DNA from 2 places in the Limibacillus halophilus genome. Region 2 is predicted to be linked to the other one. Evidence: predicted binding sites of a transcription regulator. Region 2 holds the regulator's gene; the other holds the start of a gene.
The links. Region 2 encodes PhoB, which activates phosphate uptake and scavenging genes when phosphate is short. Its sites were predicted from a motif close to TNTCATAAAACTGTCA; they were not measured.

Region 1 (15,834 bases), on a different contig from region 2:
GTATTGGTGCCGTGAAGGACAAGGGTGATATTGTCGGCAACCAAACCCGGGTTAAGGTGGTGAAGAACAAAGTGGCGCCGCCCTTCCGGGTGGTGGAGTTCGACATCATGTACGGTCAGGGCATCTCAAAGACAGGTGAGTTGATCGATTTGGGCGTACAGGCCAACATCATCGAAAAGTCGGGCTCCTGGTTCTCTTACGACGGCCAACGCATCGGTCAGGGCCGGGAGAACGCCAAACAGTTCATGCAAGACAATCCCGAAATAGCGAGAACGATCGAACAGCGCATCCGGGAGAATGCCGGGATCGTTGCGATTGCCATGCTGGAAGGCCCCGGCGGTGGTGAGGGAGATGCGGACGACAGTAGTTCGGATGTTGCTGGCTGACGGACTGCCGCCCGGGATCGACAAAAGGTAAAAGATGGGTCGCCCGGTTGGGCGGCCCTTTTTACTTTTTACTGATTGCGTTTGTTGCGTCGGTAAAGCCGAGGAGCGAAAGCGGTATCGCCAGCTCCTTTCCGTTGCCGTGCGTGATCGTTACCTGGCCCTTGGTGCCGGAACGCCATGCTTTGAACTGTTCAGGCGTGAAGATGAACTGTCCCAGGCAACCTTTGGCTCCGCAACGTTGATAGGGAAGTTTGCCAAGGGGCTTTTCGTCGATTGAGACCGCGATCCCGGCCGGCAGTAGGACGCCAAGCGGAACAATGATCGCGCCGACGGCATTCTCCTGGCTGGGCGGGAAGGCGATGACGACTTCGAGAACCGGCTGTTGCTGATCTTCACGCAACACAACTTGGTAAGCTTCACAGATTACCGGTTGATCCTGCCCTTCGGCGTTCTGTGCAGGGCTGCAGCGAATGCGCCAGTCCTTAAAAATGGCTCCGTTGGCGTCCGCGCCTTGGGCCGCTGCGGTGCGTGGCAGCGAAAGGATCGCCGTCAGCACCAAGCAAGCGGTTAGGAATCGCGTCACGCCGTTCGGGCGGGAGGGAGTAATCTTGTGCATCATAGATCGTCTCAATCAATTTTTGGCTCTTCTGAGGGGCCGAGTTGTAGCGCGTCGTCCCCCCGCTTGGCCAGGATAATTCGGAACCACCGGGCGAGGCGAGATGCCTTTGCGATGCGTGATCGCTGGACAGGTGACCGCCTGAAGGCTAAAACCGCGCGGGTCCCGGATTACCGACGCGGCTCCATCGTTGAAAGGCTCCAGCTTGTTTGAGAACCGACATCTGTTTCGCAAAAATTTGATGCTTAAGTGAAAGCCATGACTTCAGCCAACGAAATCAGAAACCAATTCCTTGGTTACTTTGAAAAGCACGGTCACGAGCCTGTCGCTTCCTCGGTGCTGGTGCCGCGCAACGATCCGACATTGCTTTTCACCAACGCCGGAATGGTTCAGTTCAAGAATGTTTTCACCGGCGCGGAACAACGGCCCTACAAGCGGGCCGCAACCTCGCAGAAATGTGTGCGTGCGGGGGGCAAGCACAACGATCTCGAGAATGTTGGCTATACCGCACGCCACCACACTTTCTTTGAGATGCTGGGGAATTTTTCCTTCGGCGATTACTTCAAGGATACGGCGATTGAGCTGGCCTGGAATCTGGTCACAAAGGAGTATGGCTTGCCGGCCGACCGCCTGCTTGTGACGGTTTACTCCGAAGATGACGAAGCCTTCGATTTGTGGCGTAAGATTGCCGGCCTGCCGGAATCAAAGATCATTCGGATACCCACCTCTGACAATTTCTGGCAGATGGGCGACACCGGCCCTTGCGGCCCCTGTTCGGAGATCTTCTTCGATCACGGTGATCATATTCCGGGCGGCCCTCCGGGCAGTCCGGATGAAGATGGTGACCGCTTCATCGAAATCTGGAACCTCGTGTTCATGCAGTACGAGCAGATTGCGCCGGGCAACCGTATTGATCTGCCAAAGCCGTCGATCGATACGGGCATGGGCCTCGAGCGCATTTCCGCGGTCATGCAGGGCAAGCACGACAACTACGATATCGACTTGATGAGGGGCTTGATTGAAGCCTCGGCGGAGGCGTCCGGCACACCACCGGATGGTCCGGGTGCGGTGTCGCACCGGGTGATCGCGGATCACTTGCGCGCGTCGTCTTTTTTGATCGCAGACGGCGTTCTGCCATCCAAGGACGGGCGCGGCTATGTTCTGCGACGCATCATGCGCCGTGCCATGCGCCACGCGCACATCCTGGGGTGCCAGGAACCTCTGATGCATCGGCTGGTGCCAGCCTTGATCACGGAAATGGGGCAGCACTACCCGGAGCTGCAACGCGCAAAATCGTTGATCACGGAAACGCTCAAGTTAGAGGAGACGCGTTTTAAGGATACGCTTGGACGCGGTCTGAAGTTGCTGGAAGACGAGGTTTCCCGGTTAGGCGACCAGGAGCCGCTATCGGGCGATGTAGCCTTCAAACTCTACGATACCTTCGGCTTCCCGCTTGACCTGACGCAAGATATTTTGCGCGGCCAAGGGCGGGGCGTGGATACGCAAGGCTTCGAGGCGTCGATGGAGCAACAGCGTGCGACGGCCCGCAAGGCCTGGTCTGGTTCAGGTGAAGCCGCCACGGAAGCGCTCTGGTTTACACTGGAAGATGAGTTGGGCAGCACGGAGTTCCTCGGCTACGAGGCGGAAGAAGCCGAGGGCCAGGTTGTGGCGCTTGTGGTGGACGGCAAGCCCGTGGAACGGATCGAGGCCGGCCAGGAGGCGGCCGTTCTTACCAACCAAACCCCTTTCTACGGTGAGTCTGGCGGTCAGATGGGCGACAGCGGTGCGCTCTTCTCGGCGGAAGGGGCGAGCTTCAGTGTCGCCGATACGCAAAAGAAGCTGGGGTCGCTGCACGTACACCTAGGGAAGCTGGAACGCGGCAGCCTGGAAGTCGGAGAGGCGGTGGAACTGCGGGTGGACGATGCGCGCCGCGCGCGCCTGCGGGCCAACCATTCGGCGACGCACCTGCTGCACGAGGCCCTACGCCGACGCTTGGGCGACCATGTCACGCAGAAAGGCTCGTTGGTCGCGCCGGATCGCCTGCGCTTCGATATCAGCCACCCCAAGCCATTGACGCGCGAGGATATCGTCGCCGTCGAGAAACTTGTCAACGAAACCATCGTCAAGAACGCCGAGGTCACGACCCGTTACATGACGCCGGAGGAAGCCATCGAGGAGGGTGCGTTGGCGCTTTTCGGCGAGAAGTATGGGGACGAGGTGCGGGTGGTCTCAATGGGTGGCGCAGACCGCGCCAGGGACGACAAGGCCTACTCGACCGAACTTTGCGGTGGTACGCATGTTCGGCGTGTCGGTGACATCGGTTTTTTCAAGATTATCCGCGAGGAAGCGCTGGCGTCGGGCGTCCGGAGACTGGAAGCCGTGACCGGTGTCGATGCCCTAGCTTATGTTGAGGCGCAAGAAGAGGTTTTGGCCGATACGGCGGCAACGTTGCGTAGCGCCGCCTCGGACCTTCCTCAGCGCGTCGCGGCCCTGATGGAGGAACGCAAGCGCCTGGAGCGTGAGGTTGGCGACTTGCGGCGCAAGTTAGCGACCGGTGGTGGCAGCGGCCAATCAGGCCCCAAGGTCAAGGATATCGGTGGCATAAAGTTCATCGGGCAGGTGCTTGAAGGGGTATCGGCAAGGGATCTGAAGCCCATGGCAGACACGCTCAAGCAGCAGGTGGGCTCCGGCGTCGTGGCTCTGATCGCTGTCAGTGACGGCAAGGCCTCGCTGGTCGCCGGCGTTACTGACGATCTGACGGCAACACTCTCGGCCGTCGATCTGGTGCGTGCCGGTTCACAAGCCATAGGCGGCAAGGGCGGCGGTGGCCGTCCGGATATGGCCCAGGCTGGCGGCCCTGACAGCGGCAACGCCGCCGCGGCGATCCAGGCGATCGAGGCGGCCTTGGCGGGATAGATCGGGCTGCGATGAAGAATTAAAAAAGGGCCGACGCTTGTCGGCCCTTTTTCGTTGGATAGGCGCAGCGTTCTTACTGAACGTCCGCCAAAACCTTCATGGAAACGATCTTATCGGGGTCGTCCACGGCGCCGGACTGGCGGCCGGCGGGTGCTTTCTTAATGTTGTCCACGTATTCCATTCCGTCGACCACACGGCCCCAAACGGTATACTGACCGTTCAGGAAGGAGGCGTCGGCGAAGGTGATGAAAAACTGGCTGTCGGCGCTGTCGGGATGTTGTGCACGCGCCATGCCAGCGGTGCCGCGGCTAAACGGCTCATTGGAGAACTCGGCCCCAATGTTGACACCGGAACCGCCGGAGCCGGTGCCCGTCGGATCACCGCTCTGTGCCATGAAGCCTTCCATGACGCGGTGAAACACGATGCCGTCGTAGAATCCCTCACGGGTCAGTTCCTTGATGCGGGCAACGTGGTTGGGAGCTACCTCCGGCAGCATTTCGATAAGCACCTTGCCGTCCTTCAGTTCCAGGACGAGGGTGTTCTCGGGATCAGTCTGGGCATTGGCGCCCTCCAGGCTCGCGGCCATCAGTCCTCCAATCATCAAAAAGAGTGTCAGTAGTCGTCTCATTGTTAGCGTCCCCTTCCTTGCCGACTTAACCCGTCACTTCCAGTTGGCCATGGCCTTCTGCAAGTTCTGGTCGACCTTATCGAAGAACTTCTGCGAGGTCAGCCAGGGTTGATTCGGGGAAACCAGCAAAGCGAGATCCTTGGTCATGTCGCCGGCTTCAACTGTGTCGATGCAGACTTTCTCCAGCGTTTCGGCAAAACGGACTACGTCCGGGGTGCCGTCGAAGGCGCCACGGTAGGATAGTCCACGCGTCCAGGCAAAGATTGAGGCGATCGGGTTGGTCGAGGTCTCCTTGCCCTGCTGGTGCATGCGGTAGTGCCGCGTGACCGTGCCGTGCGCGGCCTCCGCTTCGACGGTCTTGCCGTCCGGCGTCATCAGGACGGAAGTCATCAGGCCCAATGAGCCAAAGCCCTGGGCAACAGTATCGGACTGTACATCGCCGTCGTAGTTCTTGCAGGCCCAGACGAACCCCCCAGACCACTTGAGGGCGGAAGCAACCATGTCGTCGATCAAACGATGCTCGTAGGTGATACCCTTCGCCGAGAATTTGTCGGCGAATTCGGCTTCGTAAACCTCTTGGAAAAGATCCTTGAATCGTCCGTCATAGGCTTTGAGGATCGTATTCTTGGTGGAGAGGTAGACCGGCCAGCCCAGGGTCAAACCGTAGTTCATGCAGGCCCTGGCAAAACCGCGGATCGATTCGTCGTGGTTGTACATTCCCATGGCAACACCGGCATCGGGGAAATCATGCACGTCATAGGTGACCGCCTCGCCGCCGTCGGCAGGTGTGAAGGTCATGGTCAGCTTTCCGGGGCCAGGAACCAAGAAGTCGGTGGCGCGGTATTGATCGCCGAAGGCGTGACGACCGATCACGATCGGTTGGGTCCAGCCGGGCACCAGGCGCGGCACGTTCTCGCAGATAATCGGCTGACGGAATACCGTGCCGCCCAGAATGTTTCGGATCGTGCCGTTTGGCGAGCGCCACATCTTTTTCAGGTTGAATTCCGTGACCCGATCCTCGTCGGGCGTGATGGTCGCGCATTTGACGCCGACGCCGTGCTGTTTGATGGCGTTGGCTGCGTCCACCGTGATCTGGTCGTTGGTCTCGTCGCGCTTCTCGACGCCCAGATCGAAGTACTTGAGGTCAACATCGAGATAGGGCTGGATCAGACGTTCGCGGATCATCTTCCAGATGATGCGGGTCATCTCATCGCCGTCGAGCTCGACGACAGGGTTCTTAACCTGAATCTTGGGCATACTGCGCCTCCGTTAATGGCCGACGATATCCGGCGGGAGGGGCCGATTATAAAAGAGGCCGGGTCCGCCGGTGTTGAAAGTCGCGGGCAAGATAGTCGGCCTTACGCCGCAGCGCAACATGGGGCAGCCCCGACCGCCTAAAAGCGCTCACTTTCTCCTTCGATCCGGGAACGGGGTTCGGCCTCCAGCGTCTCGAACAGCGTTTCCAGATCGCTGACGTACGTCAGCATCTCGGCATGCTCGGGCTTCACGAAACCGACCTTGACCTGATGCTCGATCAAAGCTTTGAGAGGTTGCCAGTAGTTCAGGGTGTCCAGCACCACCACCGGCTTGTCATGAAGTCCAAGTTGCCGCCAAGTCAGTATCTCGAAGGTTTCGTCCAGGGTGCCAAGTCCGCCGGGCAGGATGCAGAAGGCATCGGAAAGTTCGAACATGCGCATCTTGCGGACATGCATTGAAGGAACCACTTCCAAACGCGTTACGCCTTGATGGCCGACCTCCACGCTTTCCAGGTGCTCAGGGATGATGCCCACAACGCTCCCACCTTCCGCGATCGCGCCGTCGGCGACCGCACCCATCATACCAACGCGTCCACCACCAAAGATCAGTTCGATTCCGCGCAAGGCGGCTTCGCGGCCCAAAGCTTTGGCGATATCCAGGTAAAGGGGGTCAACGCGTTGAGATGCGCCGCAATAGGCACAAAGACTTCGAATTTTAGGCATGACGTTGGTGGCTTCCTTCTTTTGCTTTTCTTTCAGATCACTGTAACCTGTGCCGAGTGTGGATGTCATGGCGGCTTCGTGACAATGCAAGGGCGCAGGCCCAAAGAGCATGCACCCGGCAAACGCGGAACGGAGCTGGATAGGAGTCGTAAAGTGGGGGGCGTTGTACGGTGAAACAATACGGCGTGCTGATCGTTGTTGCCCTGGCGTTGGGTGTGGCGGCGCTGTTCTTCTATTTTAATGATCCCGATGCGCCGCCCAAACCGGCCGTGACGTCTGAAGCACCCCTGCAAAGTGGCGCTGAGAACACCGCACAATCAACGGCGGAGCAACCCACGAGCGGCACGCAGTCGACGGCATCGGTTTCTTCCGACGCCACAACTGCAGGCAACACCTCGGCCGGTGCATCCGATATGGCCTCCGCTTCCCAAGGCACAAGTGAGGCAGCGACCAGCGGATCCACCGCCACTGCCCTGCCACCGGTCAAACCCTCTTTCGATATCGTCAGGGTAGAGCGTGACGGTGCCACGGTCATTGCCGGACGCGGCGACCTGGGCGCCGATATTGAAGTGGTGGACGAAAAGGGAAACATTGTCGCCCGCGCCACCACGAATGAACGCGGCGAATTTGTGGCGTTGCCCGAGCAGCCGTTGGGGCCGGGCGAACATCGTTTGACGCTTCGCTCACGCGCTTCCGAGGCGTCACCCTGGACGGAATCCGAGCAATCGGTCGTTATTGTCGTGCCTGGGTCGAACCAGGTGGCAGGCGCCGACGGCAGCACGTTACCCGCAGATGGCGGCGATCAGACCGCTGCGTTGGCACAGCCATTGGCGGTCCTGGTGCCCGGCACCGAAGGCTCGGTTCCCCGCGTGTTACAAGGCAATGTCGGAGAGGGGATTTCAGCGGGTGATCTGGCGTTGGAGATAATCGATTACGACGCCGACGGAAATCTGGTGGTCGGTGGGCAGGCGCCGGCGGACGCCCGGCTTCTGATCTATCTGGACAACAAAGCTGTCGGCGATACCCGGGCAGGGCAGGATCGCCGGTGGCAATTCTCGCCGGCGGAGCGTGTTGCAACCGGCACGCATCAGCTTCGGGTCGATCAAATCGACGGCGCCGGCAAAGTGGTGGCAAGGGTGGAAACGCCTTTCTATCGTGCCGGTGGGCAGGGGCCGCTAACCGGAGAGGGTATTGCGGTCGTCCAACCTGGAAACAGCCTCTGGCGCTTGGCGCGCCGCGCCTATGGGGAGGGCATGCGCTACACCCTTATCCTGGAGGCGAACAAAGATCAGATACGCAACCCCGATCTGATCTATCCAGGGCAGGTTTTCATGATCCCAGAGGGGCAGGGCGTTCAGTAGTTCCGGACCCGCGGAGCCATTGCGATCAAAACGATCATTCGGCAGGCGAGGGGTTGGCCGCACCGCGTTTGGTTTGGCGTCTTTCTTTGCGAGCGGACCGCCATGCCTTGAACTTCGCACGGGCCATCAAGGCCGACGGCGTGACGAAAAGCGTTAGCAGTGTCGCAAAAGCCAGGCCAAAGGCAATGGCCGTTGATAGTTGCCGCCACCATTGAGTGGAGGGCGCGCCGATCTGCAGGTCGCGCGCCACAAAATCAATGTTCAGAGCGAGCACCATCGGCATGAGGCCAAGAATTGTCGTGACACTGGTCAGCAGAACAGGGCGAAGTCGCTGCGCGCCGGTGCGCAGTATGGCATCGAAGTCGCTGCGCGCCGTTTCCTTCAGGCGGTCATAGGTATCGATCAGCACAATGTTGTTGTTAACGACGATGCCTGCCAAGGCTATGACCCCGATCCCGGACATGACGATCCCAAAAGGTTGTCCGGTCAACAACAGCCCCAACATGACGCCGACCGTCGACATCACCACGGCGGTCAGGATCAGGAATGCACTGTAGAAGGAGTTAAACTGGGTCACTAGGATGATGGCCATCAGGAACAACGCCACCACGAATGCCTTACCAAGGAAAGCCTGGGCCTTCTGCTGTTCCTCATCTTCGCCCTTGAAGCGAATATTGACCAATGGGTCAGGTTCTTGTTCCAGCATCCAATTTTGAATCTCCGCCACCTTTTCGGAAGCCAAGACGCCGGGCGCGACATCGGCGCGCAGCGTCACTACGCGCTGGCCATCGACGCGCCTTAGCTGATTGATCTTGGGTTGCGCCGATCGGGTGACGAAGTTGCTGATGGGGATCGAACCCTGCTTGGTTTGAATGCGCAGATCGTCGAGGTAGGAAACTGTTCGTTCTCGCTCTGTCAGTCGCACCACGATATCGATCTCATCGTCACTGTCGTCCGGTCGATAGCCGCCAATGATCATGCCGTTGGTGACCATGCGGACGTAACTTCCGATGAGGCTGATGTCCGCGCCGAACTTCGCGGCTTGCGCCCGATCTACCGTCAAATTCCATTCGATGCCGGGCAGGCTGCCGCCGTCTTCGATGTTGAGCAGTCCGTCCATCGATTCCAGCTTTGCTGCAATGCGCTCGGCGGTCGCTGCAATGCGTTCAGGTGAATCCGAGCCGACCTCGATCTGGATTGGCTTCCCAACTGGCGGGCCGGCCTCTTCCTTGCGCGTTTCCAGATGAATACCTGCCAGATCGGCAGTACGGTCCCGAATATCGGCCAGGATTACATCTGCTTTGCGTCGGGCGAACCAATCGGTGAATTCAAGCTGGACGACCCCGATGATGTCTTCCGGCTCGTCACGCTGTTGGCCAGAGCGCGCCATGGAAAAGGCGTAAATGCTGTGGAACTCGCCGCGTTCTTCCTGGAGATCGAGAATTCGGTTTTCCACCTGTTGCAACAAGGTGTCTCGTTCTTGAATCGAGAAGTTGCCCTGCGCTCTGATTTGCAGCGCCGCGTTATCCGGCTCGATCTTGGGAAAGAACTCGATGCCCTTGCCAAAGGTGCCATAAGCGATCTGGGCGGCGATCAGCACAGCAAGCGCTGTCAGGAGCACCGCCCCTGGCCGTTTGAGTGCGCTCCGCAAAAGACGAACGTAGTAACCGGTAATTCCCGATAGATTGGCCAAATCCTCGTCGTCCGTCGCATCCGGTGACAGCGGTGCGGGACCGCTGTGGCTCGCGCGGCCGATGAGAGCACCAAGCGTTGGCACGAAGATGAGCGCCATGGCAAGGGACGCCGACAAGGTCGCAACCAGCGTAATCGGCAGGTACTTCATGAACTCGCCGACGATCCCTGGCCAGAAAACCAGCGGCAGGAAAGCCGCCAGCGTGGTCGCGGTCGCTGCGATGATTGGCCAGGACATGCGCTGTGCGGCTAGGCCATAAGCGCGGCCGCGCGGCTCGCCTTCATTCATCTTTCGGTCGGCGTATTCGGTTACGACGATAGCACCATCGACCAACATACCGACGGAGAGAATCAGACTGAACAGCACCACCACGTTGACCGTCAGGCCCATCGACCAAATAACCAGGATGCCGGTCAGGAAGGATCCAGGTATTGCCACGCCCACCAGACCGGCCGACCGCAGTCCCAGGGCTGCCACGACGACGACCATGACGAGTAGGATAGCGCTCAATACGTTGTTCTGCAGGTCGGACAGCATTGTGCGAATGTTGGTTGAGGCATCCTGGCTGTAGTTTACCTGGACCGATTCCGGCCAGTACTTCCGGGTCTGCTCCACCTTCTCGCGGACGAGTTCGATGGTCTCGATTATGTTCTCACCCGTGCGCTTTTGAATTTCCAGTGCCAGGGCAGGTTGGCCATTCACACGCACGAATCCTTCGGAATCCTTGAAGGTGCGCCGCAACTCGGCCAGATCGCCAAACCGCACGACCTGGTCGCCGTCGGTCAAGACCGGTAGATCCAGTACGTCTTTGTAATCTTCGAATAGACCGGGAACCTTGACCGGGAAACGTCCGGTGCCGTTGTCCAGTTCACCTGCAGCGACCAGCAGGTTGGAGCGGTTCACATAGGTAACCAGCTCTTCGGTATCGATTCCGTAGCTTTCAAGCATCAGCGGGTCGACGACGATCTCCAACCTCTCCTCGCGGTCACCATTGAGGTTTGCGCTCAACACCTGGGGGATGGTTTCCAGGCGATCCTGCAAGTCGCGCGCCAGACGTAGCAGCGTGCGTTCGGGAACCTGACCGGAAAGTGTCACGGTCAGAACCGGGAAGAGGCTGAGATTGACTTCGCTAACGACAGGCTCATCGGCTTCGTCGGGCAGGTCGGGCTTGGCAAGGTCGACCTTCTCGCGAACATCGATCAAGGCGCGATTGGAATCGAAGCCGGCGTCGAACTCCAGCAACACATTGGCGCCGCCAAGGAAGGCGGTCGAGCGCATTTCCTTGACGCCTTCTATGCCCCGCATTTCCGTTTCCAGAGGCTTGATGAGAAGGCGTTCGGCATCTTCCGGCGAGATGCCGTCGTGCGAGACGTTGACATAGAGGATCGGTATGTTGACGTCCGGCGAATCTTCCTTCGGGATCACGGCGTAGGCATAGGCGCCTGCGATCAACAGCAAAACCAGTGTGCTGATGACACTGCGCTTATGGGATAAGCAGGCGGCTATCAGTGCCTTCATTGTGCGGTTCCCAAGGCCAGTGGCTCCAGGGTTTCGGCATCGATAGCCTTCACTTTCTCGCCTTCTTGGACGAACTCTTGTCCCACTACGATGACAGTGGCGTGTTCAGGCAGACCGGTGACCCACATGACATCCCGTGATTCATCGATGATCGATATCTCCCGAAAGGCCACCACGCCCTGGTCGTCGACAATGCGAACCCCCACCTTTCCATTGTCAGCCAGCGTCAGGATCGCCGGGCTGATACGGTGAGCAACGACTGAAACGCGAGGCAGAATCATCTCGGCGGTGATACCGGCAGGAACCGCGGCGTCAGGATTCGGCATGGTCATTTCCACCCGAAAGGTGCGGGTGCTGGATTCGGCAGAAGCGGCGATGAAAGAGACGACCGCCTCTCCACGGCCGCCGCCGACGAATCGCACTTGACCCTTCGTTCCAAGTTCGATTTGACGGATATCCTGCTCATTCGCGAAACCCACGATCAGGAGTGGGTCGAGGTCGACGATTCGGGCCACCATCTGGCCTATCTCCAAGTAACTTCCCAGCTCTGTCGGCCGGCTTTCCAGGCGTCCTGCAAAAGGCGCCGATATGACCAGGTTCTCAAGCTCTATCTCGGCTTTCTTGACGGCGGCGTCGGCCGCCTCCAGTCCAGCTTTCGCACCTGCAAGCTGTGTCTGGGCGCGAAAGCCCTTGTCCGCCAGCTTTACATTGGCCTCATGTTCAATGCGGCGTTGTTCGCGGAGTGCCTTGGCTTCGGCGAGTTGCGCCAGACGATCCTCGGGCGAAAGGCGTGCAATGACGTCACCAGCAGCGACATCGTTTCCTTTCTCCACGAGCAGCTCAATGATGATCCCTTTGGTTTCGGCCTTCAGATCGACGGCGCGTTCCGGTTCCGTTGAGCCGCGCAATACAAGCTGTCGCTCGTGTGCCTCGGCCACGATCTGGCGGACGCGCACAGATTGGCGCTCGCTTAACGCAGAGAGATTGGCCGGTTCCTTTTGCGGTTGCGGCCCGGAGCCGTTGCCCAGGCTGCCTGAAGCGATCCAGGCAACGGCGGCGACGGCGATAAGAGAGGCAATGATTATCGATCGGTTCATCTCAATTTCCTAATTGTCCCGATTCTTTATACGGACTGGCAGTCGGTTTCATGCCGCTTGCAGGTCTGATTGATTGAGTTTTGTTGTGGGCAGGGTCGCTTAGCGCCGCCAAGAGTTCGGCGCGTTGCTGCCTGAGATAAGTCAAGGCGCCCTGATAAACCGCATGCCCAAAACCATGCACGAAACGCCCTCCTGGTGTGGCGCTTGTCAGATCGCACCCTTCCATTTCCTGGATCCTGGTTTCGTAAAACGCGATGCGATCATCGATTAACCGTCGGACCAGCGAGGGCTCCAGAAAGTGCGCAAAGCTCAAGGTGAAGAGGAAATCGGAGCGAAACCGATCAGGCGCCGGTTCCTGCTCCAGACGTTCTATCAACCTGGTCATTCCAAGGTCCGTCAACGCGTAGACTTTCTTGTCCGGACGCTTTGTTTGGGTCTCCTGGCGACAGACTACGCATTCTTCTTCAGTCAGCTTGTTGAGCGCAGGATAGATCGACCCGAAAGAAACCTCTTGCAAGGCACTGATGGGAATACTCTCAAGTGACTTCTTGATTTCATATCCACTGGCCTCGCCGCGACTGAGCACGGCCAAGCATAGGGCTTTGGTGTCCATTGCTTTTACAACTCGCTTGTTTTGTCGATAATATGGCGATTTGATATATATCGAAATGATATAGATCAAGCTGTAAGAGAGACTTCGAATCAATTTCGTATATTTTTCACCATTCGCGGCACGACAAAGTCGTAGGCGATCGTCGGTGATTGACCTGTTCAAGGATGGCCTATGATCATCCCGGCCCGGTCGCTAATAAGGGGATCGGAACGGCGGGGCGGCAAGAACTGCCATTTCGTTTTGCGGCTGAGAATGTTACAGTTTTATTACGGCGCGGCGGTGATTCGTAAGTTTCTCCGTGCTGCCCTTCGATTTTTCTGGATCGTGCCCGGGTTCCTGGTTGGGAACTGTCCGGGCATGGTGGTTCTTTAACCCTTGTCCGATCGGAAGTCGCGATGGACCTCAGTGGCACTGAAGTGATCATCAACCTTGTCGGCGGCGTGGCGCTCCTGCTGTGGGGCGTTCGCATGGTGCGGACCGGGATCACGCGCGCGTTCGGCGCATGGTTGCGGCGCATGGTTGCCGCTGGCACTTCTAGCCGATTGCGCGCTTTCTTCTTCGGGATTTTGGTTACAGGGCTGTTGCAGAGTTCAACGGCAACGGCATTGGTCGTCGCGGGTTTCGCAAGCCGCGCCATGATGACCACGGCTGCCGCCTTGGCGATCATGCTAGGCGCCGATGTTGGCTCGACGCTTGTCGCCCAGGTTTTTTCGTTCGATTTGAAGAGCCTTTCGCCGTTGTTGATCGTGGCGGGTGTTACGGCGTTCCTCAGCAGTGAGCGGGCGCTCATTCGCCAGCTCGGGAGGGCCGGGGTCGGGCTTGGACTTATGCTTCTATCGTTGAAGCTGATTGTGGGATCGTCGGCCGCGCTTCGAGGGTCGGAGATTCTTCCGCTGCTCATGGAACGCCTGGGCGACGAGCCCTTGATCGCGTTCCTGGTAGCTGCGGTATTGACTTGGCTCGCGCACTCCAGCCTGGCGATGGTGCTGTTGTTCATGTCGTTGGCGACGGCGGGAATTATCGAACCGCTGCTGGGTCTGGCGCTGGTCTTGGGTGCCAATGTTGGCGGCGCTATCGCTCCGGTCGCTATGACCGCCGGGTCTGGCGCGCTGGCCAGGCGTCCTCCGGTCGGCAACTTGATGATGCGGTTTGCAGGTGCGGCGTTGCTGCTGGGCTTCCTGCCGGAGTGCCTTGCGTTGTTGGAGCGCCTAGAAGGGGACTCGCCGCGTCTTATCGTCAATGCCCATACCGGATTCAACTTGGCTGTCGCGTTGGTGTTCCTGCCGCTAACCGGCGTTGTGGCCAAGCTGTTGGAACGCCTGTTGCCGGATGTCGAGCAGGAGGAAGACGACAGCCGCCCGCGTTATCTCGACCCTGATGCCGTCGACACGCCGTCCGTGGCTCTTGCCAGTGCCGCGCGCGAAACGTTGCGTCTCGGCGACATGGTGGAGCAGATGTTGCGGCAGTCGATGGAGGTCTTCTGCAAGGACGATCAGAAGTTGCTTCGTGAAATATCCACACGCGATGACGACGTGGATAAGCTCTATGAGGCCATAAAGATCTATCTGACACGCCTGTCCCGAGAGGAAATGGATCGCGAGGAAAGTCAGCGGCATACGGCCATCCTAACCTTCACGACCAATCTGGAGCACATCGGCGATATCATCGACAAGAACTTGATGGAGTTAGCCGCCAAGAAGATTAAGAACCGTCTGCTGTTCTCCTCCAGTGGGCTGAAGGAAATCGAGAAACTCCACGCCGTCGTCATGGATAACCTTGGCTTGGCGCTGAACGTGTTTGTTTCCGAAGACGCCGGGCTTGCGCGTCAGTTGCTCGACCAGAAAGTCACCATTCGCGCGCTTGAGCAGAAACTGGCCGAATTGCACTTCGAACGGGTAAGCGCCGGGCGCCAGGAATCCATTGAAACCTCGGCGCTTCATCTTGACGTAATTCGTGATCTGAAGCGCATCAATGGCCACCTGACGTCAGTTGCCTATCCGATATTGGAGAGCCGCGGAGAACTTGCGCAGAGTCGTCTGCGTAAACGTGATGCGGCCAGCGGATCCGACAAACCGGCTAAAAAGCGCCAGAAACTGCCGGAAGAAGCGAGCGATCTGGAAGCAAGCGGGAATTGCCGCCCAGCCAAAACCTGAAGGGTGGCCGGTTGGGCATAACGATTCCGCCGGCGGGGATCTTTCTGTCATCGTGGCTGGACGGAGCATGGCAAATCGGGCCATTCTCGCGTGGCTTCTTTGGGCCAACGCGAGCAGGTAGGTTAACCGTGTGATTGACGACAGGAACAAAACCGTCCTGGTGACAGGCGGCGCAGGCTACATTGGAAGCCACTGCTGCAAGGCTCTTGCCCGAGCCGGGTTTGAACCCGTTGTTTACGACAACTTGTCCGGCGGCCATCGAGAGTTTGTGAAATGGGGCCCTTTGATAGAGGGGGATGTGCGCGACGGCGCAGGTCTGCAGGCGGCGATTGAACAGACGCAACCGATCGCGGTTCTCCATTTTGCCGGATTGATCGTTGTATCGGAGTCCGTGCGAGACCCGGGCGCTTGCTGGGATATCAATCTGAACGGTACCCTGCGGCTGCTCGAAGCGATGCAGCGCGGGGGTGTCGGGCATTTGGTCTTTTCCTCGACTGCGGCAGTTTATGGTGAACCCAACGTGGACCTGATTGACGAGCGGCAACCAAAAGAGCCGGTCAATCCCTATGGAGCCAGCAAGTTGGCGGCAGAGAAAATCATGGAAGCTTACGACGTAGCTCATGATTTGCGATCGGTACGTTTGCGCTACTTCAACGCTGCCGGTGCCGATCCCGACGTTGAGATCGGTGAAGCTCACCAGCCCGAAACACACTTGATCCCTTTGGTATTGGATGCCGCGCTCGGCCGTCGCGAGCGTATCTCGGTTTATGGTGACGACTACCCGACAGAAGACGGTACCGCCATACGGGATTACATCCACGTATGCGATTTGGCTGCTGCGCACGTTGCAGCGCTGGAGCACCTTTTGGGCGGC
Region 2 (15,834 bases):
TTGTCCTTCTCCAACTTCGGCCAGCCGATGCGCGAGAAAGCCAAGCGCATCCGAGACACGGTGGCCTTACTGGACGCCAAGCGAGTCGACTTTGAGTACGACGGCGAGATGCAGGCGGATGTTGCGCTGGACTATCAGTTAATGCGCGACCTTTATCCTTTCTGTCGTCTGTCCGGCCCGGCCAACATTCTCATTATGCCGGCCCTGCACTCGGCGAACATTTCCGCCAAGCTGTTGTCGCGTCTGGGCGGCGGTTCGGTAATCGGGCCGTTGCTGATTGGCATGAGCAAGCCAGTTCAGATCGTGCCGATGGGTTCAACCGTCCATGATCTGGTCACGGCTGCAGCGCTCGTGGCGCACGATGCGTTGCAGGCTGATAGCCGGTTGCCCGGGGTTTGACCCCCGGCAACCGGCCGTTCGACAGAGCGTGGTGATTAATTCGGTGCGGTGCCCTTTACGAGCATGGTTTTGAGGGCATAGTCGCCCCCCTTGTTGACGATCAGGATACCGGAAAAAGGATCGCGGAAGCTGCGGTCTTCGACGGAAATCAGTTCCACATCGTCGAGGGCGGCGCGCATGCGGCCAGCCGGGTCTCTGGAGAGGGCTACCTTGAGCGGCTGATCATCCAGGAATCCGCCGGTGAAACTCGCTGTTTCCACAAGGCGAGAGGTTCCACGCGATGAGATAACGAACATTTCCAGGGTGCCGCCTTGGCCGTCGGCCGTTGGGGCGATGGTCAGGCGATAGCCTGCATTTCCGTCTTTCTGGAAGACACCAATTTCAAGTCCGCCCTCCGAGCCGCGCTCCAGCGGCCGCGCGGTCATCACTGTCTCCAGATGGAAGGCATTGGAGACGGCAAGGGTCGCGGAGGCGATGGCGGGGACCGTCGGATCGTCCGCGGGGGCGGCCTGCTGGCCGGTAAGCGCTTGGTTCAAGAGCCCGCCGATGATTTGCCCCACAACCTCGTTGTCCGATTGGGTCGGCTTGCTCAACTCAACACGGGACCTCAGGCCGCGCGACCAGTCCATCTGCATCTTGCCTTGGCGAATCTGCCAGGGTGCCTTCGGCGCGGCCTCGCGGCTGTCGAAGGAATGATCCAGGAGCACAACTGGCCAGGTTTCGCTGTAGCGGGAGATCAGCCCGCGCAGATCTTCGATAAACCACGGGTCGGCCAGCTTCTCTCTTTCGGCTTTATCGACCAGACCTTGCAAGTCCTCAATCATGCTGTCGATCTGCGCCTCGTCGTTGGCGGCGCGGGCCGGGGTACTTACAGCAGTCATCAGGACTAAGGCAACGGCCAGAAGGAATGCGGGCATGGCGTTGCTCCTTTCTCGTTCATTGAGGCGTTTCTCTAGGTATCATCCCACAAAGTCCGTCCGGGCAGAAGGCCGAGCGGGCTTTCATTGAACTGTGATATTCTTCTGCTATCAATCGTCCCAAATCCGCTGCGGGCGGGATGGGTTTGCTTTGGATAGAGGGCGGAGGCATGACTCCGACGCAAAAACAGCGACGGCAAAGGCTGTTGAGGCACTGGCTGGGTACGAGTGCAGTCTTCTCCGCGCCGTTTGTCCTGGCGTCTGCCGCCCTTGTCGTCGCGGGTTCGTTGGCACCTAGCTATGCGGCGGCGACCGCTTTGTTAGCTACCGGAGGCGTGGCGGCGCTTCTTTACCGTCACTTCAGGCATATTGCGGAATTGCAAGACTATGTGGAAGCACTCGGTGCAATGGGATTGCCTGAACGCGGCTCGCCTGGCCAACTTCCGCCGCCGCCTTCGGATCGCGGCGGGAAGCTCTTGGCGACGGGCCTGGCGGACGTAATTGTCGCCGCCAGCGTGGAGCGGCAAAAGCGCCGCGCTGAGCTGCAGGCAGCCCTGAACGGAAATCAGGCCATCCTGTCGAGCTTGCCTGATCCGCTTATCCTGCTGGATGAGGAGCGTCGTGTCGTTCGCATGAATCCGGCGGCCCAGGCGATCTTTGGCGAGCGTCTTCTAAACAGAGATATTTCCAGCCTGCTGCGGAATCCGACACTGACCAATGCAGTGGATCGGGTGTTGGCAGGTGGCGAGGAGCAGGTTGTTACCTTTCCGATCACCGGCAAGATTGATCGTCATATGATCGCGCGCGTGGTCCGCTTGAATGAAGCGAGCCTGGAGGGATCGGTCGTTTTGTTGACCCTTCATGATGTCACCGGCATCAAGCGAGCCGAGCGCATGCGAGCCGATTTTGTTGCCAATGCGAGCCACGAACTTCGTACACCATTGTCCAGTCTGATCGGCTTTCTGGAGACGCTGCGAGGCCCGGCGGCCGATGATGCGGAAGCTCGGGACCGATTTTTGGGGATCATGCATGATCAGGCGGTACGGATGTCGCGCTTGGTTTCCGACCTTATGAGCTTGTCGCGGATCGAAATGGAAGAACATACCCAGCCGACGGCGGCTATCGAGGTTGGCGCCGTGCTCGACGGCATTGTCAATGGTTTGCAGATACGAGCCGGGGAGCGACAGATAACCGTCGAACGCACCTACTCACAGTTGCCTGCGGTTGTCGGGGATACCGAGGCATTGACGCAGATATTCCAGAATCTGATAGAGAACGCCCTCAAGTATGGGCGCAAGGGCAGCCATGTGCGTATTGAAGCATGGCCCGTAAGCGACGGCACAACGCGCCGCGGTCGTCGTCTCGATCAACCGAGCCTAGCGATATCCGTAATCGATCAAGGTGAGGGCATTCCGCGAGAACATCTGCCGCGCTTGACGGAGCGATTCTACCGCGTAGACCCGGCCCGCTCTCGCGAACTGGGCGGCACCGGGCTAGGGCTGGCGATCGTCAAGCACTTGGTGAATCGCCACCGCGGTTTGTTGGAGATAGAGAGCGAGTTGGGGAAGGGAAGCCGCTTTACGGTTTACCTGCCGCTTGCCGGTTCCAATCGAGGAAGTCAGGCGGCGGAATGACTCGATGATACTTCTCTGCGGAAAAGCGCCGGGAAAGTCGCTTTTCTCAGGTCTTGTCACACAATTGTAACAGAAGTGTCGTAAATACTTTGCAGGCAGTGGGTAGGGTCCGCTCACGTTCTCGATGGGTCGAGAGCGGTTGAATGAGAACCTCGTGGAAAGCACTTCCCACAGACATGCGGAGCAAACGCATTATGAAAAAGACTGTAATCTTTTCGGCAGCAGCCGTAGCAGCCGTTCTGGTTGCGCAGGCCGCCGAGGCCCGTGATCGCATCCAGATCGTCGGCTCCTCCACCGTATTCCCCTACACTCAGGCCGTCGCTGAAGAGTTCGCCAACAAGACCGGAATGCAGGCCCCCGTGGTCGAGTCCACCGGTACCGGTGGCGGCATGAAGATCTTCTGCCAGGGCGTCGGCGAAGCGCACCCGGACATCACCGGCGCGTCGCGCGCCATGAAGCAGTCCGAATGGGAGCTTTGCAACAAGAACGGCGTCACCAGCGTCTCCGAGGCCCTGATCGGTTTCGATGGTCTGTCCATCGCCGTTTCCAGAGAAGGCGCAGAGATCGACGTTACCAAAGCTCAGCTCTTCCAGGCGCTGTCCGCGAAGGTCGAGATCGACGGCCAGATTGTGGACAACCCGTACCAGAAGTGGAGCGAAATCGACGCAAGCCTCCCCGACACGAAGATTCAGGTCTTCGGCCCGCCCCCGACGTCGGGTACCCGCGATGCTTTCGTCGAACTGGTTATGGAAGAAGGTTGTGAGACCTTTGCTGCCATTGATGCGCTGCCCAAGGACGAAAAGAAAGCCGTCTGCCAGCGTATGCGCCAGGACGGACCTTTCATCGAAGCCGGCGAGAACGATAACCTGATCGTTCAGCGCCTCGAAGCCGATCCGAATGCGTACGGTATCTTCGGCTATTCGTTCCTCTACGAGAACGAGGACCGGTTGCAGGGCATCAAGGTCGCGGGTGTTTCGCCGACGTTTGACACCATTGCCGATGGATCCTACGGCGTTTCCCGCCCGCTGTTCGTGTACATCAAGAATGCGCACCGCGGCGTGATCCCCGGCCTTGAGGAGTTCGTTGCCGAGTATATGAGCGACGCAGCGTTGGCCTCAGACGGTTACTTGAACGAGCGTGGCTTGGTCGCCCTTTCCGACGAGAAGCGTCAGGCGGTGCAGGAGCAAGTCATTGGCGCAATGGGCATGACCCGTTACACCAACTAATCAACCTGGGAAACTCACGGTCGCCCCTAAAAGGCGGCCGTGAGCGTCTTTTGCAAACGAACCCCGAACCAGCCTGCTCAAGCTTTCGAACAGGCATAAGGAAGCGACCCGTTCAAGATGCTGTCGACCACCTTCATCTTGCTGATTGCGATCTCTCTGGCCAGCTTCATCCTTGGACGGTACCGCATTGTCCGTCTGGCGGCCCAAGCCAACGCCGCCGCCCATTCCCTGCCTTCTTACCACGGTAGCTTCGTAGCGCTTTGGATTGGCGTACCCTGCCTGCTGTTCGTTCTGGTCTGGGCGGCGCTCGAGCCTGTTATCCTGGACGCCGCCCTGCTCGCTTCACTTCCGCCGGAGCAACTGCAAGGCTTGTTGCAGGGCGAGGAAAACCTCCTGCTGGCCGAGATACGCTCGGTTTCGCGTGGTCTGGTGTTTGGCGAGCCGGACCCCTTTGTGGTGGAAGCGGCAGCCCGGCTGAACGCGTGGAAAGCCGTTGCCTCCTGGTCGATGCTAGCGGCCTCTCTCGGCCTTGCTGCCGCCATCCTGTTCGTCAGCTACAGACGCATCGCCCTTCATTTCCGCGCGCGTCAGGCCGTGGAGAGAATATTATCCGGACTGATGGTAACCTGCTCAGTGTTGGCCATACTTGTGACCTTGGGCATCGTGTCGTCTTTGCTGTTCGAGGCTTTCCGATTCTTTGAACGCGTGCCGGTGAGCGAGTTCCTGTTCGGCCTCAATTGGGAACCGCAGATTCCCATCCGTGCCGATCAGGTTGCCGGATCGGGCGCTTTTGGCGCCATCCCGGTTTTCATGGGCACCTTGTTGATTGCCGCGATTGCAATGCTGGTGGCAACGCCGATCGGGCTTTTTGCGGCTATCTATCTGGCGGAGTACGCCAACAGCCGGGTCCGCGCGATCGTGAAACCGATCATGGAAATTCTGGCGGGCATACCGACGGTGGTTTACGGCTTTTTCGCCGTTCTGGTGGTGGCGCCGGCCTTACGCGAGGCTGGAAACTCCCTCGGGCTTGATGTCGCGCCGAACAGCGCCCTGGCGGCCGGATCGGTGATGGGCATCATGATTTTGCCATTCATTTCTTCGTTGTCTGATGACGCGTTAGCCGCAGTGCCGCGATCGCTCCGCGAGGGCTCCTACGCGATGGGCGCCACCAAAGCAGAGACGATCCGCAACGTGCTGCTGCCAGCAGCCCTACCGGGCATCGTCGGCGGTGTTCTGCTCGCGGTCTCACGCGCCATTGGCGAAACCATGATCGTGGTGATGGCGGCGGGCCTGATCGCCACTTTGACGGTTAACCCTGCCGATTCCGTAACGACGGTGACGGTGCAGATCGTCACATTGCTGATTGGCGATACCGAATTTGACAACCCGAAGACGCTGGCCGCTTTTGCGCTCGGATTGCTGCTTTTCGTCATCACGCTGTTCTTGAATGTGTTGGCGTTGAAGATCGTCCAGAAATACAGGGAAAAGTACGACTGATGGCCTCAATGCAATCACCCCAAACAGCGAAGTTCGATTGGTTTGGCAAGGCCCAGGAAGCCCGTCGCCGACGCCGTCACGCGGCGGATCGACGCTTGCAGTTCTATGGAATCGCGGCCATTGGCACGGCGATTTTGCTTCTGGGCGTTCTGCTGGTATCTCTGATGATGAATGGCTCGCCCGCCTTTACTCAAAGCCACGTCACCTTCCAGGTGTTTGTCGACCCGGCAAAGGTCGAGGCCGAAGACCCGGGCTCAGGCGATTTCCGGGGTATTGTTCGTCGCGGCTTCGAGGGGTTGGTTTCCCAAGAACTCTCGCGTCGTGATGGCCGGGACTTTCACGACATGCTGAGTCGGGGCGCTCAGTACATGCTTCGCGATACGGTCGTGGAGAATCCGCGATTGATCGGCCAGACGATAACGGTCACCTACCCCTTTGCCGATCCGATGGATCAGCTCCACAAGGGTCTGATCGACCGCGATACACCGGAGAGCCAGCGCCGCGTCTCCGACAAGCAGATTGCCTGGTATGACGAGATGGCCGCTTCCGGCGCCATATCCAAGCCCTTCAACTGGGCGCTGTTCTTCAATGCGGACAGTCGCTTCCCGGAACTGGCGGGGCTGGCGGGCGCCTTGGTGGGCTCCTTTTACGCGCTCATGGTTTGTTTTCTCATATCCTTTCCGGTTGGCGTGGCCGCCGCTGTCTATCTGGAGGAGTTTGCGCCTAGAAACCGGGCGACGGACTTGATTGAGGTGAACATCAACAACCTGGCCGCGGTGCCGTCCGTCGTCTTCGGGTTGCTCGGTCTTGCGGTGTTCTTGAATTTCTTCGGTTTGCCGCGCTCGTCGCCGCTGGTTGGTGGCATGGTTCTTTCGTTGATGACATTGCCGACGATGATCATCGTGACCAGGGCGGCGCTCAAGGCGGTGCCTCCCTCGATCCGGGAGGCGGCGTTGGGTGTGGGTGCCTCGCGCCACCAGGTTGTCATGCACCACGTATTGCCGCTTGCCATCCCGGGCATTCTGACCGGCACTATCATCGGTCTTGCGCAAGCTTTGGGTGAGACGGCGCCCCTGTTGTTGATCGGCATGAATGCCTTCATCACCTCGGCACCGGGCGGCATCACCGAACCTGCGACCGCACTGCCAACGCAAGTGTTCATCTGGGCGGACAGCCCAGAGCGAGGCTTCGTTTCACGAACCTCTGCGGCGATCTTGGTGTTGATCGGATTTCTCATCGTAATGAATGGCGTGGCGGTGTTTCTACGTCAGCGTCTGGAACGAAAATGGTAGGAGAGCAACAGATGGCCCAGCCGGAGCAGGTCGCCGAGATCGCGCAGGAAGAATTACCGGCTTCCAAAGGCGTTGGTGAAGCACCGCTTGCCAATCCCGCGAAGCCGAAGATGGTGACGCGGGACGTGAATGTTCACTATGGCGAGAAGCATGCGCTGCGCGGCGTCAATCTCGACATAAACGCCAACCAGGTGACTGCCCTGATCGGGCCGTCCGGCTGTGGCAAGTCCACCTATCTTCGCTGCTTGAACCGTATGAACGATGTGATCGACGGGTGTCGCGTGACGGGCGAACTGCATCTGGACAACGAAGATATCTACGATCCCAGGTTGGACGTGGTACAGCTGCGCGCGCGCGTCGGTATGGTATTTCAGAAACCGAACCCTTTCCCGAAGTCGATCTTCGACAATATCGCCTATGGACCGCGCATACATGGGATCGGACGCAACCGGACCGACGTCGAGGAGATTGTCGAATCCAGTCTGCGCAAGGCCGGGCTTTGGGAGGAAGTGAAGGATCGGCTTGATGGGCCGGGCACGGGTCTTTCCGGCGGCCAGCAGCAGCGCCTGTGTATCGCCCGGGCCATAGCGGTTAGCCCCGAGGTGATCCTGATGGACGAACCCTGTTCGGCTCTTGATCCCATAGCGACTGCGCGGATCGAGGAGTTGATCGACGACCTGCGCCGCAACTTTACAATCGTCATAGTCACACATTCGATGCAACAGGCCGCGCGCGTGTCGCAGCGCACGGCGTTTTTCCATCTGGGCGAGTTAGTCGAGGAAGGTGACACCGACGCTGTGTTTACCGTTCCGAAGGACAAACGCACTCAAGGATACATCACGGGCCGGTTTGGCTGATCAAAGATAGACTTGGTAGGGCCGAACCAGCAGAGGCGGGAGAAGAACATGGGAACGGGCAACGAGCACAAGGATCATATCGTCAGGTCTTTCGACGAGCAGTTGGATCTGCTGACGCAGTCGATCGTGCGGATGGGCGGGATAGCCGAAAGCCAGCTTTCGCTATCGATTCAGGCGCTGGTGAGGCGTGACTCCGACCTGGCCGGGAAAGTGGTCGCAAACGACGCCGAACTGGACAGACTGGAGCACCAGGTCGACGAAATGGTGGTCCGGCTGCTGGCGCTTCGCCAGCCAATGGCTATCGACCTTCGCGATGTAATCTCCGCCCTGAAAATTTCCTCCGACGCGGAACGGATCGGCGACTACATCCGGAATATCGCCAAACGCACACTGGCGCTCAACCAACTGCCGCCAATCAAACCGCTGTACGCGATCCCGCGTATGGCGCAGCTTGTCGAAACCTCCATCAAGGATGTGTTCGATGCCTATGTGGAACGCGATGTCGAGCGCGCGGCGGAGGTGTGGCGACGGGACGAAGAAGTGGACGAGATGTACACCAGCCTGTTCCGCGAACTTCTCACCTACATGATGGAAGACCCTCGCTCAATCACGACCTGTACACACCTGCTGTTCATCGCCAAGAATATCGAACGTATCGGCGATCATGCGACTAACATCGCCGAGGTCGTGACTTTTCTGGTGACAGGCAAGCATCTGACCGAAGGGCGCCCCAAAGGCGATACCACGAGCTACACTGTATTCACGCAAGACAGCCAGGAGGCGGAGGGTGGGAACCACGATGCTTGAACGGAACGCTTCGCAGGCCGTCAAACCGCTGGTGCTCATCGTTGAGGACGAAGACGCCTTGGTGACATTGCTGCGCTACAACCTGGAGCGCGAGGGATACCGAACGGCGGCGGCCCGTGACGGTGAAGAAGCCTTGGTTATGGTCAAGGAGGAAACGCCGGATATCATTCTGCTCGACTGGATGTTGCCCCTGACATCGGGCATCGAAGTGTGCCGCCAACTCCGTCGCAGGCCGGATACCAAAGATGTGCCCGTGGTGATGCTGACGGCGCGTGGCGAAGAGGGCGACAAGGTTCGCGGGCTCAACAGCGGCGCGGACGATTATATTACCAAACCGTTCTCCCCTGCGGAGCTGGTCGCCCGATTGCGGGCGGTCATGCGTCGGGCGCAGCCGGCCTTGGCGGCGGATACTCTTGAGTTCGAAGACATGATCATGGATCTCGTTGCGCATAGGGTCCGGCGTGGAAGCCGCAACGTTCATCTCGGCCCGACCGAGTATCGGCTCTTGCGCCATCTGTTGCAGCACCCGGGGCGCGTATTTAGCCGGGAGCAGCTTCTCGATGCCGTTTGGGGACACGATGTCTACGTTGAGCCGCGTACGGTGGATGTGCACATCAGGCGTTTGCGCAAGGCATTGAACGAGGGCGACGAGGCCGATTTGATCCGCACGGTCAGGGCGGCGGGCTATGCTCTCGACAAGCCCATGACAGACGGTGACGCGATAGCCATGAAATAGCCGCTTGATTTAGCGGACCTCGCGCCCAAATCGTTAGGGTCTTTATTTGGGAGCGAACGCCGTGAGATCCGTTATGGAAGAATCAAAGGTAATTCAGTTGGAAGGCGTTCGTTTGACCCTGTCGGCGGCCTCCGGCCCGGTGGAGATATTGCGCGGGCTCGACCTCGAAATCGAGGCCGGCGAAACGGTGAGCATCGTGGGGCCGTCCGGGTCCGGCAAGTCCTCCATGATGATGTTGATCGCTGGGCTGGAGCGGGCAACTGCGGGCCGAGTTCAAATCGATGGAACCGATTTGACGAATCTCAATGAAGACGCGCTCGCGCGCTTTCGCCGTGATCGTATCGGCATCGTTTTCCAGGATTTTCACCTGATTCCAACGATGAACGCCCTGGAGAATGTCGCGGTGCCCCTCGAGTTCGCGGCAGCACCTGACCCTTTTGCGCGCGCAGCCGAGGTATTGGAGCAAGTTGGGCTCGGTCAGCGCCTTACACATTTCCCCTGGCAGCTTTCCGGCGGTGAGCAGCAGCGTGTAGCTCTGGCGCGCGCGTTTGCCTCAGGCCCGCGACTGCTGTTGGCCGACGAGCCAACAGGCAATCTGGACGGCGAGACGGGGCGTCAGGTGATAGAGCTGCTTTTCACTTTGCAACGCGAGCAAGGCACGACTCTTTTGTTGATCACGCACGATCCTGCCCTCGCCGCGCGCTGTGATCGCCAAGTACGAATCCTGGACGGCCGCATCGAAGCGGACAGCCGTCTGTCGGCGGCGGCTCAGTAAATTTCTTGTCCAGCATCACAAAGAACGAGCAAACCTTGTCGCTTCTAGGAAGCCTAGCCCAGCCTTTCAGACTGGCACGCCGCGAATTACGTGGTGGCCTGAAGGGATTCCGGATTTTTATAGCCTGCCTGGCGCTGGGAGTAGCGACGATCGCAGGGGTCGGGTCGTTGTCCGAGGCGATGCTTTCATCGCTTCGCACGGACGGGCGCGCACTCCTGGGCGGCGACGTTGAGGTTCGATTGATCCATCGTGAGGCCAGCGCGGCAGAGGAGTCCTGGTTCCGTGCCAGCAGCAAGCGCCTCTCGCGTACAGCCGACCTGCGCACCATGGCGCGCAGCGGTCTGCAACCGGATGGCACGACGCAGGGGCGACAGCGGTTGGTCGAGTTGAAAGCGGTTGATGAGACCTACCCGCTGTATGGCGCGTTCAAAAGCGACCCGCAATCAGACCTGCCGGACCTTCTGGCCTATCGAGACGGCCGCTGGGGTGCGCTCGTCGATACCGCTCTGTTGGTGGCGCTGGAAATAGAGGCCGGCGATGCCTTGCGAATCGGTAACGTCGACTATGAGGTTCGCGGTACGGTCAAGCGCGAGCCTGACCGTGCGGCGCGCGCCTTTACCCTGGGGCCGCGGGTGCTTGTGGGGTTGGCCAGCCTCGAAGGAAGTGGGTTGCTGCAGCCGGGGAGCCTCGCCTACCACCACTATCGTCTTGAGCCGCGCGATGGATTGACGCCGGAGCAATGGATAGATGCGACGAAGGAGCGTTTTCCCGAGGCAGGGTGGCGGATCGTCGACGTAGCAGGTGGTGCGCCTGGGATGGAGCGTTTCGTCGAACGTGTCACCCTTTTTATGACTCTGGTTGGGCTGACGGCATTGCTGGTTGGGGGCGTCGGAGTCGCCAACGCCGTGCGCAGCTACCTGGGTGAGAAGCGCAAGGTGATTGCCACCTTGAAGGCGCTCGGCGCCTCGGCCCGTCAGATCTTTTTGACATACCTTCTGCAGATTCTTGCCATCGCCGGACTTGGCATAGCCATAGGGCTCGCCATCGGCGCAGCCGTACCTTTGGCGGTCGGTCCTCTCTTGGCCGACCGGCTTAACCTTTCAAGCTTGGGCGGCCTTTATCCGCAGCCCTTACTGCTTGCCGCCCTGTTTGGGCTGTTGGTGACCCTGTCCTTCTCTCTTTGGCCCCTTGGGCGTGCTCAAGCCGAACGGGCAGCCGGGCTTTTCAGGGAGCAGGGCAGCAGCGAGCGCCGTCTGCCGGCCCCATGGGTTGTGATCGTTACGCTGATGGCCGCGGCAGCACTTGCCGGTCTTGCAATCATCACCTCAACGGACCGCCTGTTCGCGGCGGGGTTTGTAGCCGGATCGGTCGGCAGCCTTTTGGTGTTCCGTCTCGCGGCTGCGGGTGTCATGGCTGCGGCGCGCGCTTTGCCACGCTTTCGTACTGTTGAATTGCGGCTTGCGGTTGCCAGTCTGCACCGCCCAGGCGCTTCGACGGCCAGCGTGGTCGTGTCCTTAGGGTTGGGCCTGACGGTGCTGGTTGCCATCGCATTGATCGAAGGCAACCTTTCTCGTCAAGTGACGGAGCGCATTCCAGAGGAGGCGCCGGGCTTCTACTTTATCGATATACAGCCCGAACAGGCGATGGCCTTCGAGGAAACCGTGCGCAGCGTGCCGGGAGTGGAGCGTATGCAGCGTGTCCCGATGTTGAGAGGCCGCATTACCGCAGTAAACAGGGTGCCACCGGACCAGCTGGACCTGCCATCGGATGTCGCCTGGGTTTTCCAAGGTGATCGCGGACTGACTTGGTCACGGGAAATGCCGCCGGATTCACCGTTGGTCCTGGGTGAATGGTGGACTCCTGACTACAACGGCCCACCCCTGGTTTCACTGGACCACGATGTCGTGGAGGCGTTGGGCCTCGTGCTTGGTGACACCCTTACGGTCAATATCCTGGGGCGTAATGTCGAGGTAGAGATCGCCAACAGCAGGGAGATCGACTGGCAGGATCTGCAGATCGATTTCGTCATGGTGTTCTCGCCGGGCCTGCTCGAGAGCGCACCACAGAGTCAGATCGCGACGGTTACTTTGGACCCGGACCAGGAAGACTACTTGGAAAGGCTGGTCGTCAACCGCTTCCCTAATGTATCGGCTATCCGGGTCAAGGAAGCGCTGGCGCAGGCGGCGGAGTTCTTCGGCAAGGTCGCCGTGGCCATACGGGCGACGGCGGGCTTGACGCTCCTTTCGGGCGTGCTGGTACTAGCGGGGGCTTTCGCGGCGGGTCACCGGCGCCGCGTTTATGATTCCGTTGTTCTGAAGGTGTTGGGTGCGACCCGCCGGCGTGTAGCGACCAGTTTTTTGTTGCAGTACGGGTTGTTGGGGCTGATTACGGCGGCCATTGCCGCGGCCATTGGTTCCTTGGCCGGATATGTCGTGGTGACGCAGGTCATGAAAGCGGAATTTATCTTTCTGCCGATGGCCGTCTTCCCGACGGCACTATTGGCTGCGGCTTTGACCTTGGGGATCGGTTTCGTCGGCACTTGGCGGGCCCTTTCGATCAAACCGGCACCGCTATTGCGCAACGAATAACTGGAAATGCCGCGGGATATTATGGAAATTACGCAACAGGAGTGCGAGAATCTATTGAACGGACGACGGCTTTGACCAATATTTAGGCTCAATCGGTGATGTCACCGAAGGGTTAACGGCATCTGCGGTTAAGCAGGTGGTATGCAGCAGGAGGAAGAATTAGATGCTCGGTCCGAATTCTCAAACCATTTCACGCGGCAGAGCCCAAGCCGCGGGGATTGATGCCGGGCTGCGCAGCTACATGCTGCGGGTCTACAACTATATGTCGCTTGGCGTGGCCTTTACCGGCGCCATTGCCATGATCGTCGCCATGAACCCGCAGTTTGTAATGGCGCTGGCAAGCGGCGGCATCTGGATTCTGTTTATCGGTGTCATTGGCCTGGGCTGGTTTGCGCCCCGAATCATGATGAGCAAGTCGGTTGGCGCGGCACAGGTCTGCTTCTGGGCCTATGCCGGCCTCTGGGGTTTGCTGCTGGGACCCACCTTCTTCGCCTATGCGCAGGTGGACCCGATGCTGTTGGTTCGCGCCTTCTTCATTACCGCGGCGGCCTTTGCCGGGTTGAGTCTCGTTGGCTACACAACGAAGAAAAACTTGGCGCCGATGGGGGCCTTTCTCTCAATGGCGACCATCGGTATCCTGATCGCCCTTTTGGTGAACATCTTCTTCGTGCAGTCCGTAGGCTTCGAGTTGTTCCTCTCGGTCGTGGTCGTGCTGGTGTTCTCCGCCCTTACGGCCTATGAGACACAGATGATCAAGAACATGTACCTGCAGGCAGATGGCCATGACGTGACGATGAAGAAAGCCATCTTCGGCGCGTTCATGCTCTATGGCAGCTTCATCACGCTCTTCATCTGGATTCTCAATATCCTGGGCATGATGCGCGGCGAGTAACAACTGGCGGCAAAATTTGCTGACGGTAAAAGGAAAGGCCCGGCGGATTCCGTCGGGCCTTTTTGCTGACCAAGCCGAAGCGGCGCTAGAGACACAAAAGGACATTAAAAGACACTTAAACGACTTTTTAGTCTTTACCCTTACAGCCCATAGTCCGGCAAAGGCACCGCCGACCGGACGAGGGGGTGTTATGGGAAAGAGCTTTCCGACTTTGGGCATTCTGGGGGTTGGCGTACTCTTGATTGCGGCGGCTCTCGCGCCGAACGCTGTTTACGCACAGGCGTCGGATGTTGTGTGCGGCGGCTGCGTTCATGGCAGCGATATCGCTAACGGAACCATTGGTCCCGGCAAGCTGATTCCGGGTTCGATCAACGCCGCGACCGTGGCCAACAACTCCATCGGCCCCAACAAACTGATTCCGGGTTCGATAAATGCCACGACCATCGCCAACGGCTCAGTCGGCGCAAACAAACTGATTCCGGGTTCGATCAACGCCTCGGTTATCGCAAACGGCGCCGTTACGGCTGCCAAGTTTGCGCCTGGAGCAGTGGCGTCGGCCTTGCTGAAGTCCACTTGGATCGTTAGTCCGGTTGGTACCCAAGCGCAAAACTGCACGCAGCTACAGAGTGTGCTCAGCGCCGCGTCCGGTTTTGCTACGTCTCAAACGCCTCAAGCTCTTTGGGTCGAACCGGGCGTCTATGATTGCGGCTCCGGTGGGATTTCAATTCCCGGCAATATCTCCATACGCGGGGAAAGCTCAACGAACACGACGATCCTGGGGCTGGTGAACAGGGTTGCCGGCCCAAACGTTCAATTGACGGACCTGGCTTTCAGAAGCGACGGTGCTTCCAGCACCCCTGTTCTAGTAAACCAGGGGGTCGCGAACCTCGTGCTGGATAGTGTGTTCATCAGAACAAGCGGTAGTAATTCTGTTGGTATCTTCTTGAGTGGCGGCAACAGCGGCATTGTCGTGCGGGATTCAACCATCGATATTCGGGGTGATTCGAATGCGACGGCGATCTTCTCGTCGAGCGGCGGTTCGCAGGTTCTGGTTCATTCCGTGTCGCTATTCGGCATCGCAGCCGCGCTGGACCTTTGGACCAATGATTTCGTGGCGGTCTTTGCCAGCGGGATTTCGGGGCCGATCCTGACGCAGGCCTCGACGACGGCGCGCTGCATCGGCAGCCTTAGTCTGGCGACGCTCAATCAAATGGGAACATCTTGTATCTAGACGCAACGTCCGCCATCGACCTCAAGAAGGACGCCGGTCAAAAACTCTGCCTCGTCCGAGGCAAGGTATAGTGCGGCGTTAGCGATATCGAGCGGTCGCGACATACGGCCCAATGGTATCGTGGCGGTGAACTTTGCGCGGTTCTCGGGTGTGTCCGGCAATCCCATGAACGTTTCCAGAAGGCCGGTTTCGCCGATCACCGGGCAGATAGCGTTGACGCGGATCTTTTCCGGCGCAAGCTCAACCGCCATGGATTTCGTCAGAATGTTCGCCGCGCCCTTGGATCCGTTATACCAGGTTAGGCCCGGTCGCGGGCGCAGCCCGGCGGTGGAGGTGGTGTTGATAATCACGCCGCCGCCGCCCAAGCGGAACGCCGGAACAGCGGCCAGTGTTGCTAGGTAGATCGCCTTCACGTTGACCGCATAGGTGCGGTCGAAATCCGCCTCTGTGACCTCCATCAAGGGCTGATTTCTGTGACTGAATCCAGCGTTGTTCACCAGAATATCCAAGCGTCCGAAGCGATCCAGGGCCGTCTGAATCATCGTTTCGACATCATCGCGACTTGTAACATCAGCCCGTTGGAACGCCGCCCGCCCTCCCAATTGAGAGAGATTTTGTGCGACCGCCTCGCCGCGGGTTGCGTTCAGGTCCGCAACCACGACCGCGGCGCCTTCCTCGGCGAAACGCTTGGCGATTCCCTCGCCAAATCCAGAGGCTGCACCGGTAATGACGGCGACTTTTTCTTCAAGACGCATGCGAAATCTTCCTACTTTCTATGGAATGGAACCGACCAAGGTCCTGAACACCTACCCAATGCCAAGGCTGCAAACATTGTATGATCACGGGGAGGGGTTAGTGTCGATGAACCGAGACCCATGGTTCCGTCGAGCAGAAACCTAGCGGCAGTGCGCGGGCAACGGGACGCGGTCACGCATAGACTGTTGCTCCATCGCCTTGTAGGCCCCTCCCGACTGCGCTGTGCA

Region 1: FHR98_RS04595 (Na/Pi cotransporter family protein) is a predicted target of PhoB. The motif match lies at 13,063-13,078, and genes of this name have one in related genera.

Annotation. Positions count from the first base shown of each region.
Region 1 is NZ_JACHXA010000002.1:308,164-323,997, reverse strand. Features, by position in the region: gene recA (recombinase RecA) at 1-386, shown strand, start outside; gene FHR98_RS04640 (invasion associated locus B family protein) at 448-1,005, opposite strand; gene alaS (alanine--tRNA ligase) at 1,261-3,918, shown strand; gene FHR98_RS04630 (peptidylprolyl isomerase) at 3,992-4,519, opposite strand; gene FHR98_RS04625 (NADP-dependent isocitrate dehydrogenase) at 4,580-5,803, opposite strand; gene FHR98_RS04620 (LOG family protein) at 5,941-6,594, opposite strand; gene FHR98_RS04615 (LysM peptidoglycan-binding domain-containing protein) at 6,696-7,886, shown strand; gene FHR98_RS04610 (efflux RND transporter permease subunit) at 7,921-11,097, opposite strand; gene FHR98_RS04605 (efflux RND transporter periplasmic adaptor subunit) at 11,094-12,194, opposite strand; gene FHR98_RS04600 (PadR family transcriptional regulator) at 12,196-12,969, opposite strand; gene FHR98_RS04595 (Na/Pi cotransporter family protein) at 13,203-14,960, shown strand; gene galE (UDP-glucose 4-epimerase GalE) at 15,091-15,834, shown strand, end outside.
Region 2 is NZ_JACHXA010000001.1:378,538-394,371, forward strand. Features, by position in the region: gene FHR98_RS01735 (NADP-dependent malic enzyme) at 1-399, shown strand, start outside; gene FHR98_RS01740 (hypothetical protein) at 435-1,316, opposite strand; gene FHR98_RS01745 (ATP-binding protein) at 1,487-2,950, shown strand; gene FHR98_RS01750 (substrate-binding domain-containing protein) at 3,145-4,176, shown strand; gene pstC (phosphate ABC transporter permease subunit PstC) at 4,294-5,673, shown strand; gene pstA (phosphate ABC transporter permease PstA) at 5,673-6,965, shown strand; gene pstB (phosphate ABC transporter ATP-binding protein PstB) at 7,076-7,822, shown strand; gene phoU (phosphate signaling complex protein PhoU) at 7,871-8,629, shown strand; gene phoB (phosphate regulon transcriptional regulator PhoB) at 8,622-9,365, shown strand; gene FHR98_RS01780 (ABC transporter ATP-binding protein) at 9,439-10,140, shown strand; gene FHR98_RS01785 (ABC transporter permease) at 10,146-12,728, shown strand; gene FHR98_RS01790 (Bax inhibitor-1/YccA family protein) at 12,892-13,620, shown strand; gene FHR98_RS01795 (hypothetical protein) at 13,811-14,851, shown strand; gene FHR98_RS01800 (SDR family oxidoreductase) at 14,848-15,606, opposite strand; gene FHR98_RS01805 (thermonuclease family protein) at 15,748-15,834, opposite strand, start outside.